Regions from separate parts of the Paenibacillus sp. S28 genome, predicted to be linked through region 1. Evidence: predicted binding sites of a transcription regulator. Region 1 holds the regulator's gene; each other region holds the start of a gene.

Evidence for each region. Region 1 encodes NrdR, which represses ribonucleotide reductase genes. Its sites were predicted from a motif close to AACACNATATATNGTGTT; they were not measured.
Region 2: the regulator NrdR is predicted to act here: its motif matches at 1,230-1,247, upstream of nrdI (class Ib ribonucleoside-diphosphate reductase assembly flavoprotein NrdI).
Region 3: the regulator NrdR is predicted to act here: its motif matches at 1,216-1,233, upstream of IAE55_RS10625 (adenosylcobalamin-dependent ribonucleoside-diphosphate reductase).

Annotation. Positions count from the first base shown of each region.
Region 1 is NZ_JACVTM010000003.1:131,661-134,940, forward strand. It holds gene IAE55_RS09165 (manganese efflux pump) at 1-151, shown strand, start outside; gene coaE (dephospho-CoA kinase) at 166-762, shown strand; gene IAE55_RS09175 (lytic transglycosylase domain-containing protein) at 759-1,322, shown strand; gene IAE55_RS09180 (alpha/beta-type small acid-soluble spore protein) at 1,414-1,632, opposite strand; gene nrdR (transcriptional regulator NrdR) at 1,847-2,314, shown strand; tRNA gene IAE55_RS09190 (tRNA-Ala) at 2,549-2,621, shown strand; gene IAE55_RS09195 (tetratricopeptide repeat protein) at 2,667-3,280, opposite strand, start outside.
Region 2 is NZ_JACVTM010000013.1:131,730-135,009, forward strand. It holds tRNA gene IAE55_RS25630 (tRNA-Arg) at 19-93, shown strand; gene clpP (ATP-dependent Clp endopeptidase proteolytic subunit ClpP) at 302-898, shown strand; gene nrdI (class Ib ribonucleoside-diphosphate reductase assembly flavoprotein NrdI) at 1,327-1,686, shown strand; gene nrdE (class 1b ribonucleoside-diphosphate reductase subunit alpha) at 1,673-3,280, shown strand, end outside.
Region 3 is NZ_JACVTM010000003.1:432,502-435,781, forward strand. It holds gene IAE55_RS10620 (DEAD/DEAH box helicase) at 1-967, opposite strand, end outside; gene IAE55_RS10625 (adenosylcobalamin-dependent ribonucleoside-diphosphate reductase) at 1,422-3,280, shown strand, end outside.

The DNA of each region.
Region 1 (3,280 bases):
GACCGCCGTCGTGATCGCTCTCTTCAGCGGCACCTTTTTGGTCGTCGGAATGAAGACGGGTCTGCGCTTTGCGTCCCGAACGTGGATGCGCCGGTTTACGGTGCTGCCGGCAATATTATTAATTGTAATGGGAATAATGAAGCTGTTATGAGGTGAGTTAAGGATATGAACATCGGGTTAACCGGAGGAATAGCGACAGGAAAAAGTACCGTATCCGCCCTCTTAGTCAGCAAGGGGGCGCTGCTTGTTGACGCCGACGTCATCGCCCGGGAAGTCATGCTCCCGGGTCATCCGGTTTTGGCGGCGGCCGTTGAGCATTTTGGACAAGTCATCCTCCTTCCGGACGGAACGCTGGACCGCAGACGCCTGGGGGATATCGTGTTTCACGATCCCGGCGAGCGCAAAGCTCTGAACGATATTACGCATCCTGCGATCCGTCGGGAGATTCGGGAGCAGATGCAGACATTTGAACGGGAGCACCCGGACCGCCTGGTGGTGGTGGACATCCCGCTCCTGTTTGAATCGGGTCTGGAAGCGATGTTTGAGCAGGTCCTGCTGGTCTATGCCCCGTTTGAGGTACAGGTGGAACGCTTGATGGAGAGGAACCGGCTGACGAAGGATGAAGCGGTCGCGCGGATTCGTTCCCAAATGGATATCGAAGAGAAGAAGAAGCGGGCCGACGTTGTGATCGACAACAGTGGACAACCTTCCGAGACGGAGCGCCAAGTGGATGAATTTTGGAACCGGAAGGGCCTGCTATGAAGTTTTTACGCAAAAAAAGAGTGCTTCTTCTGTTGTTTTTAGGATTTGTCGTCATCCTGTTTTTTAATACGAACTGGATGTCGTGGTTTTACCCAATTCATTATAAAGAGAACATTCGCGAGCAGGCTGAGCGTTATGACGTCGACCCGTTCCTGGTGGCTTCGATTATCCGGGTGGAATCCAATTACAAGCTGGGCAAGGAGTCCAAGAAGGGGGCTCTCGGCCTGATGCAGTTAATGCCGGATACGGCCAATTGGGCGATGGAAAAGGCCAAGCTTCCCGAGGTGACGCTGGACCATATTAAGCATGAGCCGGAGGCCAGCATCGAAATCGGCACCTGGTATCTTAAAACGCTATCGGAGCAGTTTAAAGGAAACCGGATTGCCGTCATCGCAGCATACAACGCGGGGCCTGGTAAAGTGGACGGTTGGCTGAAAAGGGGCGTATGGGATGGGACCTACGACTCGGTCAAAAATATTCCCATCGGGGAAACCCGGCACTACGTACAGCGGGTCATTTATTACTACAATCAGTACACGCGGATATACAGCGAGTTTTAAAGGGAGTACTGTTCTGTCACTAAACATAACAAAAGAAGCATTGGAGAAGCTAGGTTAGCGTCTCCAACACTTCTTCGGGTATCAAACCGAATTAGAATTGACCAGCCAGTTGTTGTTCAGCCAGGGTCACCAAACGTTTAGTGATAAGTCCCCCGATCGAACCGTTCTCATATGCAGTCATGTTGCCTTGGTATCCGTCTTGTGGGATGCTGATACCCAGTTCTTGAGCGACTTCATATTTCAATTGGTTCAGGGCTGCGGTAGCTTTAGGTACTACCAGGTTGTTGGAGCTGTTGTTGTTGGAAGCCATTGTTGTTCACCTCCTCGCTGTTTGTAAATGTATTATGTCTCGAAGCTCAAAAGTTCATTACTCTTTTTGAAAAGTTTTTGTTGGAAATTTAATACATTTCGGTGAGGCGGCAAGTTAATCCCTGATGGGATAAGGGTTCGCGATATTCGGACCCTGTGAATGTTCGTGATTTTGTTCTATATACACCGTGATTTGCAAAGGAAGGGAGTTTACCATGAAATGTCCGTACTGTGATTATGCCGGCACGAAAGTGCTGGACTCACGGCCCGCTAACGAAAATAAATCGATCCGCCGCAGGCGTGAGTGCGAGAAGTGCAGCCGTCGCTTTACCACGTTTGAGATGGTGGAGGAAACGCCGCTGATGGTCATCAAGAAGGATGGAAGCCGGGAAGAGTTCAGCCGGGATAAAATCCTCCGCGGCCTGATTCGCGCCTGCGAGAAGCGCCCGGTATCCGTGGAGCAGCTCGACATGATCGTCTCCGAGGTGGAGAAATCACTGCGCAACACCGCCGTGGCGGAGGTGGAGAGCCGCCAGATCGGCGAGCTGGTGATGGAGCAGCTGTATCCCGTGGACGAGGTGGCTTATGTCCGCTTTGCGTCGGTTTACCGCCAATTTAAAGATATCAACATGTTCATGAAAGAGCTGAAGGGGCTGCTGTCCAAAAATACGGTGGAGGACTAACCGTAAGGGAGCATGCTGCTTTGCCGGTCCGTTACAGAGGATGCAACCATCTTAAAGAGCAAAAGGGCCTTACAGGGCCTCTTTTGCTCTTGGCGGTGGCCATGGCATGGGAGCATAAGGCTGAACACTTGCGTGGGCTCCAAATTTTTTTTGAATTTTTTTGTTGACACATGCATAAATCTTTGATAAATTATAAGAGTCGCTGATACATAATAAATCAGTAGAAAATCATAAGGGGCCTTAGCTCAGCTGGGAGAGCGCATCGCTGGCAGCGATGAGGTCAGGGGTTCGATCCCCCTAGGCTCCATAGAAGAAAACCCTTGGGAATCAAGGGTTTTTTGCTTTTTTATTTTCAGTTTGGCTTAATTAAATTTGAAGTTGGGGACGAATTGGGCGATTTCCGACAAAATATATTCGCCATCTGCTCCTTTTTTGAAAAAATAATGGCATAAATGATGTTTATCAATAAGGCTGCAGCGGCCGAACTCCACATTAACATCAGAAACAAGGAAGCCATGGGGTCTTTATCAGCCTCTATTACAGTGTTCATAACGATCTTCGTCCCCCTGTAAATAGTCATGTAATAGGTCATGAAAGAAGCGGCAGCCATATGCAAACAACTCATCAATACATAAACCAATCGACCTGTTTTCAATGACAGCGGGGCAAGAAGCTTTATGATCATAAGCGAAAGGATCGATAAGCCCAACTGGCCAAAGAAAACCCGCAGGTCGACTTCAGGCACTTCAATGAAGTTTAGGATCAAGACAGGACCTAGCGATATGAGGGCAAGAAGCAATAAAGGCGTGGCAAGCCGCCCGGCATATTTTCGTGAATTAATCTGCCTCCAAGATTTTAAAGGGATTAGCAATAGTACCACCGCTATAAAATACAAAAGGCAAAACATGAATCCATACAACATGTTCCTTTGGTTAATAATATGGCCTTTTTTTATTGCATAATTAA
Region 2 (3,280 bases), on a different contig from region 1:
CTCTTGCTATTGAATTTTGCGCCCGTGGTCCAATGGATATGACGTAGGCCTCCGAAGCCTGAGATCGAGGTTCAATTCCTCGCGGGCGCGCCATTTTTCTTTAATAGAAGAGAACGCAGAACGGCAACCGTTCTACGTTATGTTTTTAACCAAACGTACCACAGCCAATCAGATGGCTATTTTTTTTACCTCGAGTTTGACTTTCTTTGACTTTTTGTTTGAAATTGTTTATCATGTGGTTAATACGGTAACAGTATGTATAGAATGACCTATTTTGAGCCAATTAAGGGAGGTTTTCCACGTGAGTTATATTCCTATGGTCGTCGAACAAAGCAACCGCGGTGAACGGGCTTACGACATCTATTCCCGTTTGCTGAAAGACCGCATCATTTTCCTGGGCACCGAAGTCAATGACGTGGTCGCCAATTCTATCATCGCCCAGCTGCTGTTCCTCGCAGCCGAAGATCCGGAGAAAGACATCCATTTGTACATTAACAGCCCCGGCGGATCCATTACGGCCGGTATGGCGATTTTCGATACAATGCAGTTCATCAAACCGGACGTATCTACAATCTGCGTAGGCTTGGCGGCTTCCATGGGCGCGTTCCTGCTGAACGCCGGCGCCAAGGGCAAACGCTTCGGCCTGCCAAACAGTGAGATCATGATCCACCAGCCACTCGGGGGTGCGCAAGGCCAGGCTACGGATATCGAAATCCGCGCCCGCCGCATTCTGAAAATGCGCGACACCTTGAACCGCATCTTGTCCGAACGTACCGGACAGCCGCTGGAGCGCATCGAGAAAGACACCGACCGTGACTACTTCATGAGCGCAGCTGAAGCGCAGGAATACGGACTGATCGATAAAGTTCTGGAAAGCACTCCAATCCAAGGCGTGTAAATATTCGCGGCTTTGGAACCGAAGAAAAACAGGGAATCTCCCCGAATCGATCCGCTTACGGATCGCCGGGAGGTTCCCTGTTTTTTTGTTTTTCAAGGCGTCAAGCAGGCTGCAAGTGCGCCCATGAACATGATTCTCACAGGCTTGACCACATCAATATATTGATGTATTATTCTTAATACCCGCTTTAAACCATCTACATATTGATTGTCAGCGGCATAGTATATATAACATAATTTCCCACAACACACCATTCATTCCGGTGTTATTTTGAGAAAATCAATTTAATTTTTCAGCGAAGCTGAACCATTCTGTGATCACAAGAATAACGACCACGATATGTGGTGTGGTTATCTTCAATGACGTCAATAGACGTTTTTTTTGCGCCCGTGACCACGGCAGAGAACATTATTCAGGAGTGAAGGATCATGCTGATCGTCTATGATTCCAAGACCGGCAATGTCAGACGCTTTATCAACAAGCTGAACATGAGAGCCATTCCGATCGAAGAGCAGGAGCAGGTGAATGAGCCTTACGTGCTCGTAACGTATACAACGGGTTTTGGGCAGGTGCCCGAGAAAGTGTCGAACTTCCTGTCGAAGAACAACCGCATGCTTCGCGGCGTGTCGGCCAGCGGCAACCGGAACTGGGGGCCTCGTTTCGCCAAGAGCGCGGATACGATATCGGAGATGTACCATGTGCCGGTCATCACCAAGTTCGAGCTTTCGGGAACGATGCGGGATACGGAGATTTTCAAAGAGAGGGTGCGGAGCATTGAAGCATATTGAACTCAACAACGAAATTATGCAGCGCGGATCGGACGGTTACTTTCAATTGGAAAAAGACCGGGAGGCGGTTGCCGCCTTTATGGAGGAAGTGGAGCGCGATACGATGAAGTTCGGCTCCCTGCGCGAGAAGCTGGATTACCTGATCAGCAACGACTACTATGAGAACGTGTTTGAGCATTACACCTACGACGAAGTCGAGTCTGTGTTCAACCTGACGGCGAGCAGCGACTTTCAATTCCAGTCCTACATGGCGATCTCGAAGTTCTACAAGGACTATGCGATGAGAACCAACGACAAGAAGCAGTATCTGGAGCAGTACCCGGACCGCGTCGCCATCGTGGCGCTGTACTTGGGCGAAGGGAATATCGGTAAAGCGCTCCGCATCGCCGAAGCGATGATTGAGCAGCGGCTGCAGCCAGCGACCCCGACCTTCCTCAATGCCGGCAAAAGCCGCCGCGGCGAGCTGGTCTCCTGCTTCCTGCTGGAAATGGACGATTCGCTCAATTCGATCAACTACGTGCTCGGCACCTGCATGCAGCTGTCCAAAATCGGCGGCGGCGTCGCCGTCAATTTGTCCAAGCTGCGTGGGCGTGGCGAACCGATCAAAGGCGTGGCCGGAGCGGCCAAAGGCATCATGCCGGTGCTGAAGCTGATGGAGGACGCCTTCTCCTATGCCGACCAAATGGGCCAGCGCAAAGGCTCGGGTGCCGGATACTATAACATTTTCGGCTGGGATGTCATCGAGTTCCTTGATTCGAAGAAAATCAACGCCGACGAGAAGCTGCGCATCAAGACGCTGTCGATCGGGCTGATTGTCCCGAACAAATTTTACGAGCTCGCCGCCCAGAACAAGCCGCTTGTGGTCTTTGGCCCCTACTCGGTATACAAAGCCTACGGCAAGCATCTGGACGACATCGATATGGACGAAATGTACGACGAGCTGCTCGCCAATGACCAGGTGACGAAGAAAACCGTCATGAGCGCCCGCGACATGCTGACGAAAATCGCCTCAATCCAGCTCGAGTCCGGTTATCCGTACATCGTGAACAAATCGAACGCCAACAAGGTGCATGCGCTGAAGGATGTCGGCCAGATCAAAATGTCCAACCTGTGCACGGAAATTTTCCAGCTGCAGGAGACTTCGGAAATTAACGACTACGGTGTCGACGATGTGATTCGCCGGGACATCAGCTGCAACCTGGCCTCGCTGAACATCGTGAACGTAATGGAGCAGGGAAAAATCAAGGAATCGGTCCGTGTCGGCATCGAGGCCCTTACGGTCGTCAGCGATCACTCCCGCGTGGAGAACGCGCCGGGCGTGAGCCTCGCCAACAAGGAGCTGCACTCCGTCGGCCTTGGAGCCATGAACCTGAACGGTTACCTGGCCAAAAACAAAATCGCATACGAGAGCGCTGAGGCGCGCGAGTTTGCGAGCACCTTTTTCATGATGATGAACTACTACTCGCTGGAGCAAAGCATGGAAATTGCGCGTGATCGCGGCGAAACGTTCCGGGACTTCGACAAGTCCGAGTACGCGAAGGGTACCTATTTTGACCGCTACCTCGAAAAAGACTTCCGGCCGCAATCGGAACGC
Region 3 (3,280 bases), 300 kb from region 1:
TGCTGCTGAGGTTGCCCCCGGACGCTTTGTACTGGTTCTTGACGAAAGAAGTCACACCGTCGTACAGCGCCTGCTCCTCAGGAGAGAGCTGCAGGCTGACGTTGCGTACCGTCCGCTTGGTGAACTGCACAGGGCCTTCGCCGCGCCGGTTGCGGATCATCACCTTCGCCAGCTCATCCCGGAGCTGGTCCTCGTTCTTCGCCTGCCGTTTGCCGACGACGAAGTTGGCCGCAAAATCCCCCTGCCGCCCGAGCTGGCCGGGCTTCAGCAGCGTAATAAGGTTGAAGAGTTCGCTCATATCGTTTTGAACCGGCGTCGCGGTCAGCAGCAGGCAGTACTTTTTCCGCAGCTTCTGGATAAATTGATAGTTCGTCGTTTTCTTATTCTTCAGCTTGTGCGCCTCGTCGATAATGAGCATGTCGTATTCCTGCTCCATCAGCATGTCCTTGTGGGGCTCGCGCTTGGCGGTATCCATGGAGGCGACGACGACGTCGGAATGCCAGGAATAAGCCTTTTTCTGCGCGACCGCCGGGATGCCGAATTTGCTGTTCAGCTCGCGGACCCACTGGAGTACCAGGGAGGCGGGCACCAGAATCAGCACTTTGGATACCAGTCCGCGCACCATGTATTCTTTTAAAATGAGTCCCGCTTCGATCGTCTTGCCCAGTCCGACCTCATCGGCCAGAATAGCTCTGCCGGACATCTCAAACAGCACCCTCCGCGCCGTGTCGATCTGATGGGGAAGGGGGGACAGGTCCTGCAAATGCTTCACACACTGCAGCTCGTCAAAGCTCGTCACAAGCCGCGCCTCTTCGCCTTGAACGGCCAGCTGAAACAGCCGGAAGTCACCCCAGGGGCCGCCTTTATCCAGGCGGGATTCGAGGTTATCCAGCCAGCTGCGGTCAATATTCAGGGGAACGGGAAGGTCCCCGGCCTGCGCCCCGCTACCGAGATGAGAAGTTTTCAAGCCTTGTACCTCCTTCATAGGTTCGTAATCCCGCGTAACAGTAGTATGCACGTAAACCGGAGAGTTCATAACCTCCGTATGGATGAAGGCATCCGCTGATTTTCACAATTTTTTTCAAAGGAACCGAAGCAAAAAAGTGAGATTGGCGGAGAAAAGCAAAGGTTGTCCCAGAGTGAAGAGCTTTCATGGTCTAAATTTCAGGATTAAAGCGTGGAGTAACAATATGTGGTATAGTATAATCATCTATGCACACAATATATGGTACATGACGAGCGGATTTGCGTTTTAAATGGGGTTATTTCGTTTATTGAATGGAAGGAACCCGGCTACATACAGGCCTTTTTCCTGGAAGTGAACCGGCACTTTTAGCGCAGTCGGCAGACCGACACCATCCGCTGATCGGAACTAAGAGCCGATACGTTCGGCAGAACAGTCATGGGAGGAGAATGTAACAGTGAATCAAGTTCAGAGCAAACAGAAGCTTGAGGGGTTAAGCGAAAAAATCTTTTTGGACCGGTATGCATGGAAGGACCCGGACCCGAATCACGCCAAAGTAGGGGACGTTGTACTTGTACTGACCAAGGATGATCCGAAGTTTCCGACAAAGGAAGTCGGCGAGATCGTATCGCGCGAGGGGAAACGGGCGACGGTAAAAACACGCCGCGGCGAGCTGGTGGAGACGGATGTCGAGAAGCTGACGCTGAATATCGAGAAGACGCCTGAGGAAATGTGGGACCGGCTGGCCGGAGCCATGGCATCGGCTGAGCCGACGCCGGAGCTGCAGGCCGAGTGGAAAGAGAAGTTCCGCTACATTCTGGAAGACTGGAAGCTCGTTCCGGGCGGGCGGATCGCCGCCGGAGCGGGTGCCAGTGACGAGCTGACACTGTTTAACTGTTACGTCATTCCTTCGCCGAAGGACAGCCGCGGCGGTATCATGGCGACGCTGTCCGAGATGACCGAAATTATGGCGCGGGGCGGCGGGGTCGGCATCAATCTGTCCTCGCTCCGTCCGCGCAGAGCCGTGGTCAAGGGCGTGAACGGATCCTCGAGCGGTGCGGTATCCTGGGGCGGACTGTTCAGCTACACGACCGGCCTGATTGAGCAGGGCGGCAGCCGGCGCGGCGCGCTGATGCTCATGATCAACGACTGGCACCCGGACGTGCTCGATTTTATTACGGTCAAACAGACGATGGGACAAGTGACGAACGCCAACCTTTCCGTCTGTGTCAGCAATGATTTCATGAAGGCAGTCAAGGAGGACCTGGACTGGGAGCTGGTATTCCCGGATACGACAGATCCGGATTACGACGAGCTGTGGGACGGCGACCTTGAGAAATGGAAGCAGGGCGGCCATGCCGTCATTCCGTACCGGACGGTGAAGGCGAGCGAAATCTGGCATACCATTATCGAATCGGCGTGGAAATCGGCCGAGCCGGGCGTCGTCTTTATGGAATATTACAACCAGATGTCTAACAGCTGGTACTTCAACCCGATCATCTGCACGAATCCGTGCGGCGAGCAGGGGCTTCCGGCATGGGGCGTCTGCAACCTGTCCGCGATGAATCTCTCCAAGTTCTACGATGAAGAGAAGCATGACGTGGATTGGGATGAACTGGCGACGGTGACGCGTTACTCCGTGCGTTTCCTGGATAACGTCATCGACACGACGCCGTACCATTTTGAAGAAAACGAGAAAAACCAGAAGAAGGAGCGCCGGATTGGCCTCGGTTCGATGGGTCTTGCGGAGCTGATGATCAAGCTGAACATCCGGTACGGCAGTCCGGAATCGCTTGAATTCCTCGACAAGCTGTACGGGTTTATCGCCCGCGAAGCGTACCTGGCATCGGCCGACATTGCGGCAGAGAAAGGCTCGTTCCTGGCGTTTGACGCGGATCCGTATTTGCAGAGCGGATTTATGAAAAATATGACCGAGGCGTTCCCGGAAGTCGGTACAGCTATCCGTGAGAAGGGAATGCGCAATGTGACCGTCATTACCCAGGCGCCGACCGGCAGCACGGGAACGATGGTCGGCACGTCTACAGGTATCGAGCCGTACTTCGCGTTTAAATACTTCCGTCAGAGCCGACTCGGCTTCGACGAGCAATTTGTGCCGATTGCCCAGGACTGGCTGGACGCCCATCCGGGCGAAGAGCTGCCGGATTACTTCGTGACGGCGATGGATCTGACGGCGGAAGACCATATCCGCGCCCAGGCCGCCATTCAGCGCTGGGTCGACAGTTCCATCTCGAAGACAGCGAACTGCCCGGCCGACTTCACGGTCGAAGAAACGAAGCGGCTGTATGAGCTGGCGTT